Regions from separate parts of the Streptomyces sp. B1I3 genome, predicted to be linked through region 4. Evidence: riboswitches for the same ligand, from Rfam matches in the RefSeq annotation. Region 4 holds a riboswitch; each other region holds the start of a gene.

Region 1 (4,893 bases), 5.7 Mb from region 4:
CCTCGGCCCGCGGGGGCTGCCCGCTCGAGGTGTGCGACTGCCACATCGGCTATGTCCACCTGGAGACGCTGCCGTTGTACGACGTCTTCGCGGGCGGCGTGCTGGAGCGGATACCGGCCGGGCTGTCACGGGCACCCGTCCGTCCGTCCCGGACACCGGCCGGTCCGACGCGGACAGCCGTTCCGGACGGGCTCGTCCCGCCGGTCCCGCCCCGGCACGTCCTCCCCGTCATCACTCCGTAGGCAGGCCTCACCCGGCGCGGAACGCTCGAAGCGCCCAGGACACTCAGAGCGGCAGCAGGTCGGGGCGCTTGGCCTCGACGTGGTCCCCGGACGACTCGCCGCGAAGGCGCCGTCCGATCCACGGGACGAGGTACTCACGCGCCCAGTGGATGTCGTCACGACGCACCTCGAACGTCCCGCGCTGCGCCTGTGGCGGCCACACCTGGTCCGGATCGGCCGGCACTTCGATACCCAGGACCTGGGCGGCACGCAGCGCGACCCGGGTGTGCCCCTCGGCCGAGAGGTGCAACCGGTCGTCGTCCCAGGCGCGCCTGTCCTGGACGGACCGCAGCGACCACAGGTCGAGGACCGGGCAGTCGTAGCGGTCGGCGATGGACCGGACGTGGGCGGTGTACGTGGCGATCTTGCCGCGCAGGTGGCGGAGCACCGGGATACCGCGTGTGTCGAAACCGGTGGTGACCATGACCGTGCCGACCACCTGCGTCAGGTCCGCGACCGCGCGCTCGAAGCGTTCGGCCACGTCGTCGGGGTCGGAGCCCGGCCGGAGGATGTCGTTGCCACCCGCGCAGAAGCTGACCAGGTCGGGGGCCAGCTCCTTGGCGCGGGGCACCTGTTCCTCGACTATCTGGTCGAGGAGGCGTCCGCGTACGGCGAGATTGGCGTACCGGAAGTGCCCGTGCGGGTCGTCCACCGGCTCGGCCGCTGCATCAGGAATTGGGAGCTGGTCCGCGAGGAGGACCGCGAGCCGGTCCGCCCAGCCGACCAGTCTCCCGTCGGGGCCGGGGTCTCCGACGCCCTCGGTGAAGCTGTCACCAATCGCTGCGTACGACCCGATGATGCCTCGTAGTTTGTTTCTCGAATCGTCTGCCACAAGGGCACATCCTGCACCTTCGAATGTGACCTACGCGACCGTAATACGGGGTTGACGGGTGGTGAGATAAACCACCCGGTCAGGTTTTGGTAAAGCCGGAATAAGGAGAGGGGCGGTGCACCGCCGCGCACCGCCCCTCTCCCGGGCACTCTGCTGAAGCCGAACCGGACCGCCCTGTCCCGCGGCTGCGTCAGACGGAGACGCCGTGCGAGCGCAGGTAGGCGATCGGGTCGACGTCCGAGCCGTAGCTCGGGCCGGTGCGGACCTCGAAGTGGAGGTGCGGGCCAGTGGAGTTGCCGGTGGAGCCGGACAGGCCGATCTCCTGGCCGCCGGTGACGGTCTGGCCGGCCGAGACCTCGAGCGAGGACAGGTGGGCGTACTGGGAGTACATGCCGTCGCTGTGCTGGATGACGATCTCGTTGCCGTACGCGCCGCTCCATCCGGCGGAGACGACGGTGCCCGGGCCGATGGACCGGACGCTCGTACCGGAGGCCGCCTGGAAGTCGGAGCCGGTGTGGTAGCCGCTGGACCAGCTGGAACCGGCGGCGCGGTACTGGGTGGTGACGTTGGCGTCGGCCACCGGGGTGGTGTAGCCGGAGCTGTTGCTCTCGGACGTACCGGCGGACGCGGCGGTGTCGGTCACCTCGGTGGTCTTCTCGGCCGGAGCTGCGGCCTTGGGGGCGGCGGCCTTCGGGGCGGCGGCCTCGGCCTTCGAGGGGGTGGCCTTCGAGGGCGCGGCCTTCGTGGCGGGGGCGGACGCCTTGGCGCCGAGGGTCAGCTTCATACCCGGGAAGATCAGGCTCGGGTTGTCACCGACGACCTCGCGGTTGTCCTTGTACAGCTTCTGCCAGCCGCCCTTGACCTTCTGGTCTGCGGCGATCTTCGACAGGTAGTCGCCGGAGACCACGGAGTAGGTCGTGGGGGCGCTCTGCTTCTTCGCCACCGACGCGGCCGGTGCGGCCTGCGTCGCGGCGGCGGCCGGCTTGGCGGCCGGGGCGGCCTGCTCCGCCGCGTGGGCGCCGGTGGCGCCGATCAGCGGAAGGGCGAGGACGGCGCCGCCGGTCCCCGCGGCGAGAACGCCACGGGAGATCGGTCCGGTCTTCGTACGGCGGTGCTTACCCTTTGCGGGCATGGTGCGTTCCTCTCCGGCGCCTGCGAGGTGAGCTGTCGGGTTCGGACTGGAGATGCCCGGCCGCGGCGGACGCGACTTGACCCCGAGCCGTCCGGATCTTCCGGTCGGCGGCTTACCTGGTTCCCCCGCTCCTGCCACACGTGGGTGGGTGCGGATTCCGGGCGGCGGCAGGATTAGGCGTTCCGTCCGGATTGACGGTGACCGTAAGCGAGTCGGGACGCGGGGAACAAGCCACCGGGCGCGGACCGGAATGGGCGCTTCATTTCCGGTCCCGAATTCCGGTCACACTGCGTGGATTACGGATCTTGGCTTTCCGCGCGACGCCGGGAATACCCATCGGCGCTTCCGCCACACACCGTCACGGATATGATCCCGCTCACCTGTGGCCACCCATCTCCCCCATAAGACCGGCATGTTCGGCTAAATGCACCAATACGGACACCTCGACCCGCACTCCGGACAGGCCGGGGTGCGACGACGCCGGTCGGCCGCGGGCACGACAAGTGCTCGGTGCACCCATGTCGTATCGTCGCGAGCGTGCCCTTCGCCGGCGAGCGGCGCCGGCGCCAGACACTCCAGGAGTCCTTGTGACGCAGCTGCCAGAGGTTCCGTCGACGACCATCGACATCGAGCTCACCGGTGTCCGTAACTTCCGCGACGTGGGAGGGCTCCCGACCGTCGACGGCCGCAGGGTGCGCCAGGGGCGCCTCTACCGCAGCGGCCACCTGGCACACGCCACCGAGTCGGACGCCGCCTTCCTCGCCGGTCTCGGGCTGCACACCGTCTTCGACTTCCGCAACGCCGCCGACCACAAGCTGGACGGCCATGACGTGGAGCTGCCAGGCATCCGGAATGTCAGCATTCCGCTCTCCGACCCGGCCGACGGAGCCGAGTTCTGGCGCCTGGTGAGGGACGGCAACATCGAGCAGCTTCGCTCGATCCTCGCCGACGGCAAGGGGACGGAACGGATGATCGCCTCCTACCGGGCCATCATCACGGACCGCACGGCGGAGCACAGCCGCGTGCTGCACGCGCTGGCCGAGGACAGCGTCCCGGCGCTCATGCACTGCGCCGCGGGCAAGGACCGGGCCGGACTCTCGATCGCGGTCTCGCTGCTGGCCGTCGGCGTCGAGAAGGAAGCCATCGAGGCCGACTACCTCAAGTCCAACGACGCGCACCGCCGCTACAGGATCAGGCGGAGCGACACGTCGTCGGCGGGGATGTCGGACGAGGTGATGGAGCTCCTGAACCCGCTCTTCGGCGCGCGCCCTGAATACCTCGCCGCCGCCTTCGCCACCATCGAGGAGACCTGGGGCAGCACGGACCGCTACCTCCTGGACGGCCTGAAGCTCTCCCCGGAGACGCGGGAGAAGCTGCGCGAGCGTCTCGTCGAGGACGCGTAGCGTCCACGTCCGACCCCGCCCGCCGTCAGCCCTTTCCCGCCACGGTGAACAGCAGGAAGAGGAAGGCCGCGACGACGTGCCCGGCCACCAGGTAGGCGAAGAGCCGGATGATGACACCCCGGGGCATCTTGCGCTCCTGGGTGTCCTGGCCCTTCGGCCGGCGTGGGGTGAGCGGGTCGTAGTCCTCTGAATCAGACATGACAGTCCTTCCTCTCGGCCGCCTGGCCGGGAGAGCGAGTGGGCGGTGCCCGGCAGGGGTCAGAAGCGATGGGTTCCGCTGCCCAGGCACAGCTCCGCGGCGGGGCTCTGCAGCAGCGTGTGGACGAAGAGCAACTGGACGCCCGCACGGTCGAGCGCGGCGATCCGGTGCGGAGTGAGCGAGTCGAAGTGCGCGCTGTCGCCGGGGTCGAGGTCGTGCACGGTCTCCCCGAGCACGACCCTCAGCCTGCCGTCGAGGACGTACAGCCACTCCTCGCCCGGGTGGACGCGGACGAGGTCGCCCTGGGCGCCGTACGGGACGCGGACCCGCAGTGCCTGCATGGCGCGACCCGAACCGCCCGCCTGCCGGTACAGCCAGCCGTCGGCCTCGGCGCCCGCGCCCCCGAGTGGACCGCCCCGGACGATCGCGTCACGTTCGGGCGGCATCTCGCCGAGGAGCTCGGAGACCGTCGTACCGTAGATTCTGGCGAGGCCGAGCAGCATGGGCAGCGAAGGCTGCCGGTTGCCGGTCTCCAGGCGGGAGAGGTGGGCCGGGGAGAGCCCGGCACGCCGGGCGGCGCCCTCCAGGGTGAGACCCCGGTTGCGGCGCAGGTCGCGCAGGCGTGGCGCGATGCCGGGCAGTTCGTCGGCCACTCCTGTGTCAGCAGGATTCATGCCTCCATTGGGCCAGCACCTTTCCTCTGAGGCAAATTTCTTGCCTGCGAGGCAAAGCGCGGGAGCGGTGTGGCGTCCAAGGGGCGCGGGGTCCGGCGAAGATCCGTGGGAAGCGGTCCTCAGCGGTTGCCGACGGCCTGTTTCACCAGTGTCCTGCCGAAGTCCCACATCAGTCCGCCGCCGTTGTGCGCGTCGTCCATCACGGCCGTGAAGGCGGTCACGAAGCGGTCCACCTCGGGCTCCCCGATGACCAGCGGAGGGATCAGTTTGATCACCTCCAGATGATCGCCGGAGACCTGCGTGAGGATGCGGTGCTTCTGCAGCAGCGGCACGACGACCATCTGCGCGAAGAGCCCCTTCCGTGCCGCTTGC
Region 2 (4,893 bases), 2.0 Mb from region 4:
GCTGCGGACCAAGGCGATCGAGAAGCAGCGTGACTCGGTCACCGACGGGGTGCCGCTCGGCCAGCCCGGCCTGGCCCTCGCGGCGAAGCTGGCCGGCCGGGTGCGTACCGCCGGGCTGGACGTGGCGCTCCCCGAGGGCGACGGCATCGGCTACCGGCTCCTCGCCCTCGCGGTGCGGGCAGAACAGGACGGCAGCGACCCGGAGGCCGCGCTGCGGGCCGCCGCGCGTACCTACCGGGACGCGATCCGGGCGGCGGAGGGCCACGGGGCGGCTGCGGATACCGTCGAGGGGTGAACGACAGCCCCGCCGACAGTCCCGCCGACACCCCCGCCGGCCCTCCGGCCGACACCCCCACCGGCCCTCCGGCCGACACCCCCACCGGCCCTCCCACCGAGTGCCCCGCCCGCCACCCGGCGCCCGCCGACGCCCCCGAACTCTTCACCTGGGAGTTCGCGACCGACCCGTACCCCGCCTACGCCTGGCTCCGCGAGCACAGCCCCGTGCACCGCACCACCCTGCCCAGCGGGGTCGAGGCCTGGCTGGTCACCCGGTACGCGGACGCCAAGCAGGCCCTCGCCGACGCCCGGCTCTCCAAGAACCCGGCACACCACGCCGGGTCGGCGCAGGCCAAGGGGAAGACGGGCATCCCGGGGGAGCGCAAGGCGGAGCTGATGACACATCTGCTCAACATCGACCCGCCGGACCACACGCGGCTGCGCCGGCTCGTCTCCAAGGCGTTCACGCCGCGCCGGGTCGCCGAGTTCGCGCCCCGCGTGCAGGAGCTGACGGACAGGCTCATCGACTCCTTCATCGAGGAGGGCAAGGCGGACCTCATCCACGACTTCGCCTTCCCGCTCCCCATCTACGCGATCTGCGACCTGCTGGGAGTCCCCCCGGAGGACCAGGACGACTTCCGGGACTGGGCGGGCATGATGATCCGCCACGGCGGCGGCCCACGCGGCGGGGTGGCCAGGTCGGTCAAGAAGATGCGCGGGTACCTCGCCGAACTCATCCACCGTAAAAGGGAGAATCCCGGCGACGACCTGATCTCGGGGCTGATCCGGGCGAGCGACCACGGTGAGCACCTCACCGAGAACGAGGCCGCGGCCATGGCCTTCATCCTTCTCTTCGCCGGTTTCGAGACGACCGTCAACCTGATCGGGAACGGCACGTACGCCCTGCTGCGCAACCCGGAACAGCGCGGACGGTTGCAGCGCTCGCTCGCCGAGGGGGAGGACGGCCTGCTGGCCACGGGCATCGAGGAACTGCTGCGATACGACGGTCCGGTGGAGCTCGCCACCTGGCGCTATGCCACCGAGCCCGTGACGCTGGGAGGCCAGGACATCGCGGTGGGGGACCCTGTCCTCGTGGTGCTGGCCGCCGCGGACCGGGACCCGGAGCGTTTCCAGGATGCGGACACCCTGGACCTCGCACGGAGTGACAATCAGCACCTCGGATACGGCCACGGCATCCACTACTGCCTGGGGGCGCCGCTGGCCCGTCTGGAGGGACGGACGGCGCTGGCCACGCTGCTGAGGCGCCTTCCTGACCTGCGACTGGCTGCGGAAGCCGACGAGGTGAGGTGGCGTGGCGGGCTCATCATGCGGGGACTGCGCACTCTCCCCGTTGAGTTCGATCCCGGACAAAGGGGCGCCGCAAGTGACACGCCGTCAACTCCGTGACCTTCACGTGATCTCCGCTGCATCGACTTGTGACACACGTTCGAGTGCGGCTAGGTTCACCGTTCGACTCACCCGTCACATGTCAGTCACACGGAAGGCAATCCCATGGGCTCCGCGAACGGCAGACACCGTCGCCCTCGTCAGGCACCCGCCATCGTCGTCGCCGCAGGCGTGACGGGATCGGCCATCGCCATCCCGCTGCTCGGCGCGGCCGGCGCGAACGCCGCCGAGGCGTCGACCTGGGACCGGGTCGCCGAGTGCGAGAGCGGTGGCATGTGGAGCGCCGACCTCGGCAACGGCTACTACGGCGGCCTGCAGTTCTCGCAGGACACCTGGTCGGCCTACGGCGGTTCGGCGTACGCCGCGCGGGCCGACCTCGCCAGCCGCTCGCAGCAGATCGCGGTCGCCGAGAAGGTCCTGGACGCCAAGGGGCCGCAGGCCTGGGCCAGCTGTGCGGTGATCTCCGGCCTGGCGATGGACGATTCGCTGCCGGGCGTCGACCCGGGCGGCGACCCGAGCGCCGAGCCGTCGGACTCTGCGAGCCCCTCGGACACGTCCTCGCCCGAAGCGTCGGCCGGGGCGGACGAGGCGGACGCGAAGGACGGCGCCGCCGCGGGCGGTAAGAGCGGCACGAGTGACAAGGGCGGGAAGGGCGACAAGGCCGCCGACGCCGGCACACCCACCGGAACCGGCACTCCGGAGTCCTCGTCACCCTCCACCACCCCCTCGCCCGAGGCCTCCGGAGCGGCGCGGGGCGAGGACGCGACGGGTGGCAAGCACCGCGGCATCCCGGCCCCCGAGGCGAGTGCGGAGGCGGACGCGGAGAGCGCCCGCGAGTCCGGCCGGCACGCCTCGCGCGGTGGCGCCGAGGCGCGCAAGGGCGCGGAGGCGGGCACGGACGGCACGTACACCGTCCGCGAGGGCGACAACCTGTGGGCGATCGCCGACACCCAGGAGCTGCCCGGCGGCTGGCCCGCGCTCTACGAGGCCAACAAGACCGAGCTGGGCTCCGACCCCGACCTGATCCTTCCGGGCCAGAGCCTCGACCTGGGTCTCCAGGGAGGGGCGGCCTCCGCCTCGACGGGCGCGGAGAACGGTGCGGAGACCGGTGCGGAGACCGGCGTGGAAGCGCCTGCCGGCAGCTGATCAAAAGTGTGAAAACACCCCGAAAGCGAGGGTAGTTCAGAGGCCTATGTCCACTTATGCGTAAGTGAGACATGGGTCTCTTTGCTTCAACTGGCGGGCTGCGCCCGTCCGGTCCGCCCGCATCCGCTCCGACCTGCGGAAACGGCCGACCTCCCCAGGGCGGTAAGGGCTGATTAGCCGTTATGTCCATCTTTGAATGTCGGGGTTGCCTGTGTTTACGGTCGTAACCGCTCGCACCGCGGGCACCTTCGACCGTCACGCCGAATCCTGCCGTCGGACGAAGGGGACCGACGCGTAAAGCGCCGTAGGCAGGAGCGGGGGACCCAGGTAAGTGCCGTGCCCGGCCGTCGAGAGACGGCGAGGACCGGCTAGGGGTGAAGTCGCCTGCGACAGCGGGCGACCGGGCGACTCACAGCCCGAACCCGACAGCTCACCTCGTAGGCGTCGGTGAGGAGAACCATGCTGCTTTCCAGCAAGGGCAAGCACCGCCGCCCGTCCAAGGCCGTCCGTGTCGCCACCCTGGCCGGTGTGGCCGGTGCCGCCGTCGCCGTCCCGCTGATGGGTGCGACGGGCGCCTCCGCCGCGTCCGTCTCCACGTGGGACGCCGTCGCGCAGTGCGAGTCCGGTGGCAACTGGTCCATCAACACCGGCAACGGTTACTACGGCGGACTGCAGTTCTCGGCGTCCAGCTGGGCCGCCGCCGGCGGTACGCAGTACGCCGCCCGTGCCGACCTGGCCACCAAGGGCCAGCAGATAGCCACCGCCGAGAAGCTTCTCGCCCTGCAGGGCCCGGGTGCCTGGGCCTGCGCCGGTGCCGGTGGCCTGACGAACGACGGTGTGGACCCGGGCGTCGACACCGGCTCCGCCAAGAACGGCGACACGGCCCCGCAGGCCGCGCCGGAGCGCAAGGCCGAGCAGCCCACCACGCGCAGCGAGACGCGCACGGCTCCCAAGGCGGAGAAGACCGTCACCACCCCGACCGGCGACAAGGTCAAGAAGGGTGACGGCGAATACAAGGTGAAGGCGGGCGACACCCTCAGCAAGATCGCCAAGGCGAAGGACGTCAAGGGCGGCTGGCACAAGCTGTTCACGCTCAACGACGACATCGTCGAGAACGCCGACCTGATCTTCCCGGGTCAGCAGCTCCACCTGAAGTAGTCCCGGGGTCTTCCTCCCTCCCAGGACGAAGGGTGTCCGGCGGCACCCGAAACGCTACCCGGCCCGGCGCGCCCACACCCCCCGTGTGCGCCGGGCCGGGGGTGTGTTCACGGAGCCTCAGGGGATCAGCCGACGGGGTACGGAGGCGGTGTGCGCGAGGGTGCGTGAGGGGGCGCAGGGGGTGTCGGCCGAGAGGCCGAGTTGCAGGTGAGTGTTCAACCTTTGTAGTTACTGACCAGTAGATTTCTGGAGCTTTGCCCGGAATGCAGGCTGTTGGGTCCTTTTTCGTCCCAGGGGACGGGCGGTCGGCCGACGGAGCGGGCCGGGCCGGTTAGGCTCGTATCGCAAGGCCACAGTGACCCTGCACAACCAGTGTCATATCCCAGAAGGAGATGCCTCGTGCCGTCCATCGACGTCGTCGTAGCCAGGGAAATCCTCGACTCCCGGGGCAACCCCACGGTCGAGGTCGAGGTTGGCCTCGACGACGGCAGCACGGGCCGTGCTGCCGTTCCGTCCGGCGCCTCCACCGGCGCGTTCGAGGCCATCGAGCTTCGCGACGGCGACCCCAACCGTTACCACGGCAAGGGCGTCGAGAAGGCCGTCCTCGCCGTGATCGAGCAGATCGGCCCGGAGCTCGTCGGTTACGACGCCACCGAGCAGCGCCTCATCGACCAGGCGATGTTCGACCTGGACGCCACCGAGAACAAGGGCTCGCTCGGCGCCAACGCCATCCTCGGCGTCTCGCTCGCCGTCGCGCACGCCGCGTCCGAGGCCTCGGACCTCCCGCTGTTCCGTTACCTCGGCGGCCCGAACGCGCACCTGCTGCCCGTCCCGATGATGAACATCCTGAACGGCGGTTCGCACGCCGACTCCAACGTGGACATCCAGGAGTTCATGATCGCGCCG
Region 3 (4,893 bases), 4.7 Mb from region 4:
CCATGGGCAAAGCCTACGGCTCGGCGCACCGGTCGCGGCGGGTTCATGGCAGGGCCACGCTGAGGGTGCCGGCCGGCGGTGGGCGGGCGGGGCCCGGGACCGGGGACAGCAGTGTGTGCCGCATGAGAGACTGGTCTAGACAACCATTGATACGTGAAGGGCAGAACCATGGCTGAGCGCCGCGTCAACGTCGGATGGGCCGAGGGCCTGCACGCCCGCCCCGCTTCCATCTTCGTCCGTGCCGCCACGGCCTCCGGCGTCCCCGTGACGATCGCCAAGGCCGACGGCAACCCGGTCAACGCCGCTTCCATGCTCGCGGTGCTCGGCCTGGGCGCCCAGGGCGGCGAGGAGATCGTGCTCGCGTCCGAGGCCGACGACGCCGAGGCCGCCCTGGACCGTCTGGCGAAGCTGGTCGCCGAGGGTCTCGAGGAGCTCCCCGAGACCGTCTGATCCGGCTGGTTCCCACCGGAACGCTACAGCGCCAGAGCCGCGGCATCCCTTTCCGGGAGCCGCGGCTTTCCTGTTCCCGAGTTCCCCCGTGCACACGCACCAGAAAGTCCGGGGCGGCCACGGAATAGCGTTTCCGGACAGCCGAAAGAAAGCTCTCCAGGAATTACCTTCTTTGTATACGGCGCCATTGTTAATGGCGGACGCCCGCGATGTTTACGGCATGTTGCGAAGTGCTCACCCGGGATCCGCCCGTCCCGCGACCCGTCCGGCCCGTGCGACGCAGCCGGTGCGCGGCGGTGGCACGCTCGGCGTGCTGGGCCGCGAGCGCCCTGGCCCGTTCCGCATCGCCGCGGGCCACGGCGTCCACGATGGCGCCGTGCTCGGCCCAGGAGTCGGCGGGGCGGACCGGCTGCTCGACCGCGTACATCCAGGCGATCTTGTGCCGGAGCTGGGTGAGGAGCGCGATCAGGGCGGGGCTGCCGGAGGCCTGCGCCAGCGTCTCGTGGAACCATCCGCCCAGTGAGCGCAGGTCCTCTCCCTCGCCCCGCCGTACCCGCTCCTGCCCGAGCCTGACCAGCCCGCGCAGCACCTTGAGGTGCGCCTCGGTACGGCGCTGCGCGGCTCGGGCGGCACCCAGCGGCTCCAGGAGCATCCGGATCTCCAGCAGGTCGGCGGCCTCCTGCTCCGTGGGCTCGGCCACACAGGCCCCCGCATGCCGGCGGGTGACCACGAACCCCTCGGACTCCAGGGTGCGCAGTGCCTCGCGCACCGGGACGCGGGAGACGCCGTAGCGCCGCGCGAGCACCTCTTCGGTCAGGCGGCTGCCGCGCTCGAAGACACCGGAGACGATGTCGTCACGGATTGCCGTGCATACCGAATGCGCGGGAATGTGCATGTCCGAACCTCCGCCTTAATCCCCGCGGAACGCGGCCGATCGACGCCTGTTCTGCGACTCTATTGCAATCCACCGCAATTTCCGACGGCGAGGTGGAATTCATGGATATCTTCTGGCCACGGAAGGCTTCCGCGCGGCTCGGACCGGCACCGCCGCCCGGGCACGCCGAAGGCCCCGGCGGATGCCGGGGCCCGGGCGGAGCGGTGTCGCGCGACACCGGACGGGGTGCCGGAGCCGGACGACCGTCAAGGGTGGTCAGACCGTCAGGGCGTCGAGGCCCTCAGAGCTGGACGCCGTGCGCGCGGAGATAGGCGACGGGGTCCATGTCCGAGCCGTACTCCGGCGTCGTCCGCGCCTCGAAGTGGAGGTGCGGCCCGGTGGAGTTGCCGGTCGAGCCGGAGAGGCCGATCTGCTCGCCCGAGGCGACGCTCTGGCCGACGGCGACGCCGATCGAGGAGAGGTGGCCGTACTGGGTGTACGTGCCGTCCGCCATCCGGAGCACGATGTTGTTGCCGTACGCACCACCCCAGCCCGCCTCGACGACCGTACCGGCGCCGACCGCGACGACGGAGGTGCCGGAAGCGGCGCGGAAGTCCACCCCTGAGTGGGTGCCGGAGGACCAGAGCGCACCACCGGACTGGTAGCCGGTGGTCACGTACGAGCCGGCGACCGGGAGGTGGAAGGCGTTGAGCCTTGCGCGCTCCGCGGCGCGGGCGGCGCGGGCCTTCGCCTCCCGGGCCTCTGCGGCGCGGGCCTCGGCCTTGCGCTTCGCCTCGGCCTTCGCCCTGGCCGCGGCCTCGGCCTTCGCCGTGACGTCGGCCTGGTGCTGCTGGGCCTCGGCCTGTGCGGCGATCTGGGCGGCGAGGGTGGTGTCGATGGCGGCGGCCTGGGTCAGCCCGCTGTTGCTGACGGAGAGGGCTTGGGAGTCCGCGGCGAGGGCCGGGGACGCCGTGGCGCCGATGACGCCGGTGGTGGCCAGGGCCGCGATGCCGACGGCCCGGGCGCCGTGGCGCGAGAGGCGGCTCGGGGCACGGTGCTTCCCGGTGGCTCGGGTGAACGCCATGGAGGGGCTGATCCTTTCCTTCCTTCTCGCCTACCGGGTTAGCTGACGGGTTCGGAGCAGGAAGGTCTCCTACGGACCCCCGCGCCTCTCGCGAGACGCGGACATCCGATTCACCCCAGGGACTGCGTGGGTCCCCGGCTCCCCAGGCTCGCGCCTGACGGGGACTCGGCGATGACTGTCCGGCGCCGCGGACGCGGCTCATGTTCGGCGGACAGCCGAGCCGACGCTAGGGCGGGCCCTTCACGTTCACCAAATGAACGGGGCCATTTGTCACACATCCCACAGGCTATAGACCCCTCTTTGCCCGTAAGTCGGACAAAAGGGAGGGCCCGGCGAGAGGTTGCTCACCGGGCCCTCGTCCTTCCGCCGCAGCGGCTGCCGTGTCAGCCGCTGACGACCGACACCTCACCGATGCCCAGCGCCCTGACGGGCTCCGAGATCTGCGCGGCGTCCCCGACGAGGACGGTGACCAGACGGTCCACCGGGAACGCGTTGACCACCGCGGCGGTCGCCTCGACCGTGCCGGTCTCGGCCAGGCGCGCGTACAGCCGGGCCTGGTAGTCGTCCGGCAGATGCTGCTCCACCTGGTCGGCCAGGGTGCCCGCGACGGAGGCCGCCGTCTCGTACTTCAGCGGGGCGACCCCCACGAGGTTCTGCACCGCGGTCTCGCGCTCGGCGTCGGTGAGCCCCTCGGCCGCCAGGGTCCGCAGGACCGTCCACAGGTCCTCCAGCGCGGGGCCGGTGGACTCCGTGTCCACGGAACCGCTGATGGCGAGCATCGCGGCCCCGGTCGCCCCGGAGGAGGAGCCGGGCGCCGTCGAGCGCAGCACCTGCCCGAAGGCCCGGACCCCGTAGGTGTAGCCCTTCTCCTCGCGCAGCACGCGGTCCAGCCGCGAGGTGAGGGTGCCGCCCAGGCAGTACGTGCCGAGGACCTGGGCCGGCCACACGCTGTCGTGCCGGTCGGCGCCGATCCGGCCGATCAGCAGTTGCGTCTGCACGGCGCCGGGCCGGTCCACGATGACGACGCGGCCGGTGTCGTCCGCCGTGATCGGCGGCACCGGGCGGGCCTGGCCGGCGTTGCCGGACCAGTCGCCGATCGTGTCGGCCAGGAGGGCGTCCAGGTCCACGCCGGTGAGGTCACCGACGACGACGGCCGTCGCCGTGGACGGCCGGACGTGGGCGTCGTAGAAGGCGCGTACGGCGGCGGCGTCGATCCGGCGCACCGTCTCCTCGGTGCCCTGGCGCGGACGCGACATCCGCGCCGTGGCGGGGAAGAGCTCCTTGGAGAGCTGCTTGGCGGCGCGCCGGGCCGGATTGGCCTGCTCGTGCGGGATCTCGTCCAGCCGGTTGCCCACCAGGCGCTCGATCTCGCTCTCGGTGAAGGCCGGTGCGCGCAGCGCTTCGGCGACCAGCCCCAGCGCCTTGGCCAGCCGGGAGACCGGCACCTCCAGAGAGACACGGATGCCGGGGTGGTCGGCGTGCGCGTCGAGTGTGGCGCCGCAGCGCTCCAGCTCGGCGGCGAACTCCTCCGCGGAACGCTTGTCCGTGCCCTCGGACAGGGCTCGCGCCATGATCGTGGCGACGCCGTCCAGGCCCTCGGGCTCGGCGTCCAGCGGCGCGTCCAGGAAGATCTCCACGGCGACGACCTGCTGGCCGGGGCGGTGGCAGCGCAGCACCGTCAGCCCGTTGGGCAGGGCGCCGCGCTCGGGCGCGGGGAAGGCCCAGGGCCTGGCCTCGCCGGCGGTCGGCTGCGGGTGGTACTCCATCGCTACTCCAGTCACGGCGGCGTCGGTCACTTGTCGGCCCCTTCGTGCGCGTCGGCGGCGTCCGTCGAGGCTGCCTCTGCCGTCTCGTCGGCCTCGTCGGCCGGTTCGACCGGCTCATAGACCAGGACCGCCCGGTTGTCGGGCCGCAGGTGGGCCCGGGCGGCGTCCCGGACCTCCTCCGCGCTCACGTCGAGCACGCGCCCCACCGCGGTCAGGGCGAGCTGCGGGTCACCGAACAGAACGGCGTAGCGGCACAGTTCGTCGGCGCGGCCCGCGACCGTCCCGAGCCGGTCGAGCCATTCGCGCTCCAACTGCGCCTGGGCCCGCTCCATCTCCTCGGGAGTGGGACCCTCCTCGGCGAACCGGGCGAGCTCCTCGTCGACGGCCGTCTCGATCTGCGGGACCTCGACGCCGCCGGACGTCTTGACGTCCAGCCAGCCCAGCGAGGGCGCACCGGCCAGTCTGAGCAGCCCGAATCCCGCGGCCACCGCCGTACGGTCGCGGCGCACCAGGCGGTTGTGCAGGCGGGACGACTCGCCGCCGCCGAGCACGGTCAGGGCGAGGTCTGCGGCGTCGCACTCCCTGGTGCCGTCGTGCGGCAGCCGGTAGGCGGCCATCAGCGCACGCGCGGGCACCTCCTCGTGGACCACTTCGCGCAGCTGCTCGCCGATGATGCCTGGGAGCGTACCGTCGCGCGGCGGCTGCTTGCCGTCGTGGGA
Region 4 (4,893 bases):
ATGGCACTCTGGCGCGAAGCGCAATCCAGGCCGATCGTGCGTCGGTCCGGGCGGAAAGGGACGGCCTCGCCATGGCAGACCAGCAGGAAGCTACCGTCACTCTGCCGAGCGATCCGGTGTCGGTCTCCGCGGCCCGGAGATACGTGGCCCGCGTCCTCACCGAATGGGGCCTGCCGGACGACACCGAGATCGCCGACGCCATCCGGCTGGTCGTCTCCGAACTGGCCACCAACGCCGTCCAGCACACGTTCGGACAGTCACCCACCTTCACGGTGGACCTCCGTCTCGACCGGGACGTCGAGCTCTACCTGGGAGTCACGGACAGCCACCCCCGCTGGCCCCGGCGACTGCCCGCCGCGGTCCAGCAGGACAACGGCCGCGGCATGGTGATCATCCGCTGCCTGGCCAAGGAGTGCGGCGGCCGGATCGGCGTCAGCCCCACCCAGGACGGGGGCAAGACCGTGTCGGTCACGCTGCCCTGGGCCGTGCCCGCGCAGCCCTGACGTCACCCGGCGAGACACGGCCGTACACACCGGGCCGGCCGGGTCTCACTGCGCGGCGGCCCGGCCGAAGCCGCTGCGCAGCAGGGCCCGCAGCGTGGCCGCCGCGGCGGTGTTGCGATCTCCCCGGTGGGCGACGGAGATCGTCCTCCGGAACTCCGGGGGCTCCAGTCGCCGTACCGCGACCGGCGCCGGGGACATCGCCGCGACCATCTCCGGCACCACCGCCACGCCGAGACCCGCGCTGACCAGCGCGCACACCAGTGCGTAACCGGGGGACTCGCACACCACGGCCGGGGCGGCCCCCGCCTCGGCAAGCGCCCGCTCCACCCCGCGCCGCGGAGGATGGAGGGGCGCGCTGCTGATCAGGGGGCGGCCCGCGAGTTCGGACACGGGCAGCGGCCCGCTGCCCTCGGACAGCATCTGGCCTGCTGCCGTGATGAGCACGAGTTCCTCCACGAGGAGCGGCTCGACGGACACCCCGGCGGGCAGCGGATCGGCGACCGCGGGTTCGTACGCGTGCGTCAGCGCCAGATCGACATCGCCCGCCGCCACGGCTGCGACCCCACCGGGTGGCTCGTAGTCCGTGACGGTCAGCTCCACGTCCGGGTGGGCGCGGCGGAAGGCACTGAGCACCGGCGGCAGCAGGTGGATCCCGGCCGTGGTGAAGGTGCCGACCCGCAGCCGCCCTCCCGACAGGCCCGCCAGCCGGGACAGCTCGCGCCGTGCCTGGTCCATCTCGTCCAGGACCCGTCGGGCCCGCCCGGCCAGCAGCTCACCGGCGGCCGTCAGACGCGCCCCGCGATGGTGGCGCACCAGCAGCGCGGCGCCGGCCTCCCGCTCCAGTTTCGCCAGCTGCTGGGAGAGCGCGGGAGCGGTGTAGCCCAGCCGCCCGGCCGCCCGTGTGATCGAGCCCGCTTCGGCCACCGCCACCAGCGCCGCCAGCCGCGTCGGATCGAACATTAAGCGTTCCTTTTGGCAGACCCAGAAGATTGCAAGTACACGCTAAAGGGGTGCCCGGGTCAGGGTGTACCCATGGACGCACAACTGCTCGCTTTCGTGGCGGTGGCCGCGGGAATGGTCGCACTGCCCGGCGCCGACTTCACCGTGGTCGTTCGCAACGCGCTGGCGTCACGGCGCTCCGGGGTGGCCGCCGCGGCAGGAGTCGCGGGAGGACTCCTGGTGCACACCGCGCTCGCCGTGGCGGGACTCGCCGCCGTGCTCGTGACGATGCCCGCCCTCTTCCGCACGGTCCAGCTGCTGGGCGGCGCCTACGTGCTCTACCTGGGACTCACCGCCCTCCACGCGGTACGACGGCGGGGCGCCGCCGGGACCACGGGCCACGAGGACACCGGAGCCGGTGCGCCCACCGGGGTGGCAAGGCCGCTCCGCCAGGGCTTCCTGACCAACGTCCTGAACCCCAAGGCGCCCGTGCTCTTCCTCAGCCTGCTGCCCCAGTTCGTCCCCGACGGGCAGCCGCCCCTGCCCAGAACCCTGCTGCTCGCCGCCGTGGTCGTGCTGCTGGCGCTCGTCTGGTTCCCGGCCGTGGCCCTGCTGGTGGACCGCCTCGGCCGGTGGCTGCGCCGGCCGCGTACCGCCCGTGCGATCGAGGGCGGCAGTGGTGCGGCGCTCACCGCGCTGGGACTCGCACTGGTCACCGCGCCCCTGCTGCACTGACTCGGGCGCGGTGCGGTCCGGTGCGGCCGGGCGGCCCGTAGACGTCGGCGCGCGTCAGCGGCCGTACCGCCGGCGTGCCTCGGCGGACCCTCCCACGGGCGCGCGTCAGCGGACCCTCCCGTACCAGACGGTGTTCGACCAGATCTTCTCCAGCCTGACCACGGCCCCGGTCTTCGGCGAGTGCCAGATCTTGCCTCCGCCGGCGTAGATGCCGACGTGGTAGACGCTGCGCCCGGAATGGAAGAAGACCAGGTCGCCACGTTGCCGCTTCGACCTGGAGACATGGCGTGTGGAGTTGTACTGCTGCTGCGCCGTACGGGGGAGTTTCTTCCCCACCTTGCGGAAGGAGTAGAGCGTGAGGCCCGAGCAGTCGAACCGGTGGGGCCCTGCGGCGCCCCACCGGTAGGGCGCGCCCTTCTTCGACGCGGCGATCCTCAGCGCCTTCGTCGAGTTGGTCGCGGCCTCGGCATCGTCGACGATGCCGGGCGCCAGCATGGTGGTGCCGACGGCGAGCGTGAGAACCGAGGCCGTACCGACCCGGGCGAACAGAGACGGGACATGAACCTGCGCAGTCATGCGCAACCCTTCGTCAGCCGCCTGTGAAGGATGACCTGTCGGGTTCGGGCTGGCGAAGTTGCCCGGCCGCACATGGCGGCTTCACCCCGAGAGCCGTCCGGAACGGATGTCCGGGCGGCCCGTTGTGCTCGGGTCCTCCACTCCTGCCGATCCACTTCTGTCGACCAGGCATCCGGACGGCGGCAGGACTCGGCGTCCGCCCGGACCGCCCCGCCGCGGTGGCGGGGGCTTGTCGTCCCACGGATCTTTACTCACCCGGTGCCGGATTTCCGAGCTGAAAGGGCGTTATGTGAGAGTCGTCACGACTGAACTGTTCGGGTGGACGGGCCGATGACCGAGCCCCGGCACCGTTGCCGGACCAGCCGCGTACCAGCAGCGGAACGGCTTGTTCCGCTTGGTGTCCGCGCGCGTTGCGCAAGTTGAACTGTCCCTCGTGAGGGGGTTCGTCTGAGCCGAACGAGGGAGAAAGATTGCTCGCCTCGCCGGGCGTGTCGGGGCAATGGGGCCGAAAGGGCTAAAGAGCCCGGCAGTCGGGGGAGGGGGCGCTCAACTCGTGGCAGCCGGAGGCATGGTGACCCGCCCGGCGCGCCGCTCTCCGTCCAGCAGGCGCAGCGCGCGGGCCAGTGTCTCCGCGTGGATCTGCGTCTCGCCCCGCTCATGCATCAGAGCCAGCGCGTCGCGCAGGGCGACGGCCCCGGAGGCCAGCGCCTGTGCCGCCCGGAGCGCACTGTACGTATCGCTGCCGCGGGCCGGATTGATCCGGCCGATCTGGTCGAGTGCTTCGAGGTAACGGTCGATGAATTCGCCCTCGGCGCGGGTCAGTGCGGGAAGTGGCGGGAACTGAGGGGTGAGCATCGCGGGTCACCTCGTGGGGTGCGGCGGCTGGGACGGACGGCGGTTCTCCATGACGTGGTCCACCAGGCCGAACGCCCTGGTGGCCGGGGCGTCGAGGATGGTGTCACGCTCGATGGCGGCACTGACTGTCCCGCGCGGAACGTCCCGTGCGACGGGTCGGCATCACGGTGAGCATCTCGCGCCCACGCACCAACTCGCGCGCCTCGATCCCGAGGCCGGAGGGCTGTCCCTGCACCGGCTCGTCAGAGCGGGTCACTGCATGACTACCCGGGCGCCGGGCAGGGCATGTCGACGTCCGGGTGTGCCGGGCGCCGGCACCCGACTGTCCGAGGCGGAAGGAGGCCGCGGCCGATCGAGCAGCTGATCCGTTCCGTGTCCTCGATCGACCCCGTGCCCTCCGATCCTGGCGAACGCCGCCGCTTCGGGACCGCCGCGGAGCGCCCGCGAGCGCGGTCGCCGTGGCCCGGCCGTGCTCGCGGTGCTCCGCGGCGCGGCCACGGACCGGAACAAGCTCGCGTCCCGTCAGCGGTACGGGCACCAGGAGGCCGTGTACGGCGCGGTGGGCCGCCGGGTGCCCTGACCGGCGTACGCACCGCCGCCGTATACGACGCCGTCCTCGGGTCGAGGTGCGGGCCGCCTCCGCGCCGGCTCGCCTCGCGGGTGAGGGCCCGGACCTCATCCGATGACCGGTCGGGCGGAGCACCGGCGACGGCGCGGACACGCGTGCGGGCCGGACAGGCCCGTGGCCGCCCACCGGCCGGCCGGGTGTCACGGACGACGGCGTCGGCGCCGTGCGTCGCCGTCCGGACCGTGACCGCGCGGACCCGGCTCCGGGGTGCGGAAGGCGTTGTGCGGCGGACCGGGCCCCAGGCCCACCGGAGAGCGGCCTGCGCGGTCCGAAGTCCATGGAAGAGCAAAAGATCAGTTAACGCGCCGGAAAAACTTGCGCCCTAACGTGCAATACCTGGCCGCGGAATCCCCTTCATCGTTCAACAGAGTGTTGAAAGGCGGATAGGGTCCCGCTGCGCCCGGGGCCGGTACCGGGCGGAAGACGAAGAGGTGGAAGCGTGCAACTGACTCCGCACGAACAGGAACGCCTGCTCATCCACGTGGCGGCCGACGTCGCCGAAAAGCGCAGGGCCCGCGGGCTGCGGCTGAATCACCCCGAGGCGATCGCTCTGATCACCTCGCACCTCCTGGAAGGCGCCCGTGACGGCCGGACGGTCGCCGAACTGATGGCCTCCGGCAGGAAGGTGCTCACCCGGGACGACGTCATGGACGGCAT

The links. A riboswitch is a leader RNA that binds a small molecule or an ion and turns the genes downstream of it on or off. The one in region 4 is predicted to bind cyclic di-AMP.
Positions count from the first base shown of each region.
Region 1: it holds a riboswitch for cyclic di-AMP, as region 4 does, so the genes downstream of both, QFZ58_RS05730 (LysM peptidoglycan-binding domain-containing M23 family metallopeptidase) here and QFZ58_RS31235 (C40 family peptidase) in region 4, are expected to answer to the same signal.
Region 2: it holds a riboswitch for cyclic di-AMP, as region 4 does, so the genes downstream of both, QFZ58_RS22295 (transglycosylase family protein) here and QFZ58_RS31235 (C40 family peptidase) in region 4, are expected to answer to the same signal.
Region 3: it holds a riboswitch for cyclic di-AMP, as region 4 does, so the genes downstream of both, QFZ58_RS09785 (M23 family metallopeptidase) here and QFZ58_RS31235 (C40 family peptidase) in region 4, are expected to answer to the same signal.

Region 1 is NZ_JAUSYD010000001.1:1,201,989-1,206,881, forward strand. Features, by position in the region: partial or broken gene QFZ58_RS05720 (STM4011 family radical SAM protein) at 1-242, shown strand, start outside; gene QFZ58_RS05725 (SGNH/GDSL hydrolase family protein) at 286-1,113, opposite strand; gene QFZ58_RS05730 (LysM peptidoglycan-binding domain-containing M23 family metallopeptidase) at 1,304-2,245, opposite strand; cyclic di-AMP (ydaO/yuaA leader) riboswitch at 2,250-2,402, opposite strand; gene QFZ58_RS05735 (tyrosine-protein phosphatase) at 2,833-3,648, shown strand; gene QFZ58_RS05740 (DUF6126 family protein) at 3,674-3,847, opposite strand; gene QFZ58_RS05745 (helix-turn-helix domain-containing protein) at 3,907-4,521, opposite strand; gene QFZ58_RS05750 (aspartate aminotransferase family protein) at 4,641-4,893, opposite strand, start outside.
Region 2 is NZ_JAUSYD010000001.1:4,849,049-4,853,941, forward strand. Features, by position in the region: gene QFZ58_RS22280 (nucleoside triphosphate pyrophosphohydrolase) at 1-295, shown strand, start outside; gene QFZ58_RS22285 (cytochrome P450) at 292-1,683, shown strand; gene QFZ58_RS22290 (transglycosylase family protein) at 1,789-2,829, shown strand; cyclic di-AMP (ydaO/yuaA leader) riboswitch at 3,120-3,288, shown strand; gene QFZ58_RS22295 (transglycosylase family protein) at 3,289-3,987, shown strand; gene eno (phosphopyruvate hydratase) at 4,387-4,893, shown strand, end outside.
Region 3 is NZ_JAUSYD010000001.1:2,147,313-2,152,205, forward strand. Features, by position in the region: gene QFZ58_RS09770 (bifunctional GNAT family N-acetyltransferase/acetate--CoA ligase family protein) at 1-4, opposite strand, end outside; gene QFZ58_RS09775 (HPr family phosphocarrier protein) at 169-450, shown strand; gene QFZ58_RS09780 (GntR family transcriptional regulator) at 641-1,345, opposite strand; gene QFZ58_RS09785 (M23 family metallopeptidase) at 1,626-2,408, opposite strand; cyclic di-AMP (ydaO/yuaA leader) riboswitch at 2,422-2,589, opposite strand; gene QFZ58_RS09790 (pitrilysin family protein) at 2,792-4,174, opposite strand; gene QFZ58_RS09795 (pitrilysin family protein) at 4,201-4,893, opposite strand, start outside.
Region 4 is NZ_JAUSYD010000001.1:6,859,568-6,864,460, forward strand. Features, by position in the region: gene QFZ58_RS31220 (ATP-binding protein) at 72-503, shown strand; gene QFZ58_RS31225 (LysR family transcriptional regulator) at 549-1,463, opposite strand; gene QFZ58_RS31230 (LysE family translocator) at 1,536-2,177, shown strand; gene QFZ58_RS31235 (C40 family peptidase) at 2,283-2,753, opposite strand; cyclic di-AMP (ydaO/yuaA leader) riboswitch at 2,757-2,934, opposite strand; gene QFZ58_RS31240 (hypothetical protein) at 3,300-3,608, opposite strand; partial or broken gene QFZ58_RS31245 (ATP-dependent Clp protease proteolytic subunit) at 3,615-3,920, opposite strand; gene QFZ58_RS31250 (urease subunit gamma) at 4,676-4,893, shown strand, end outside.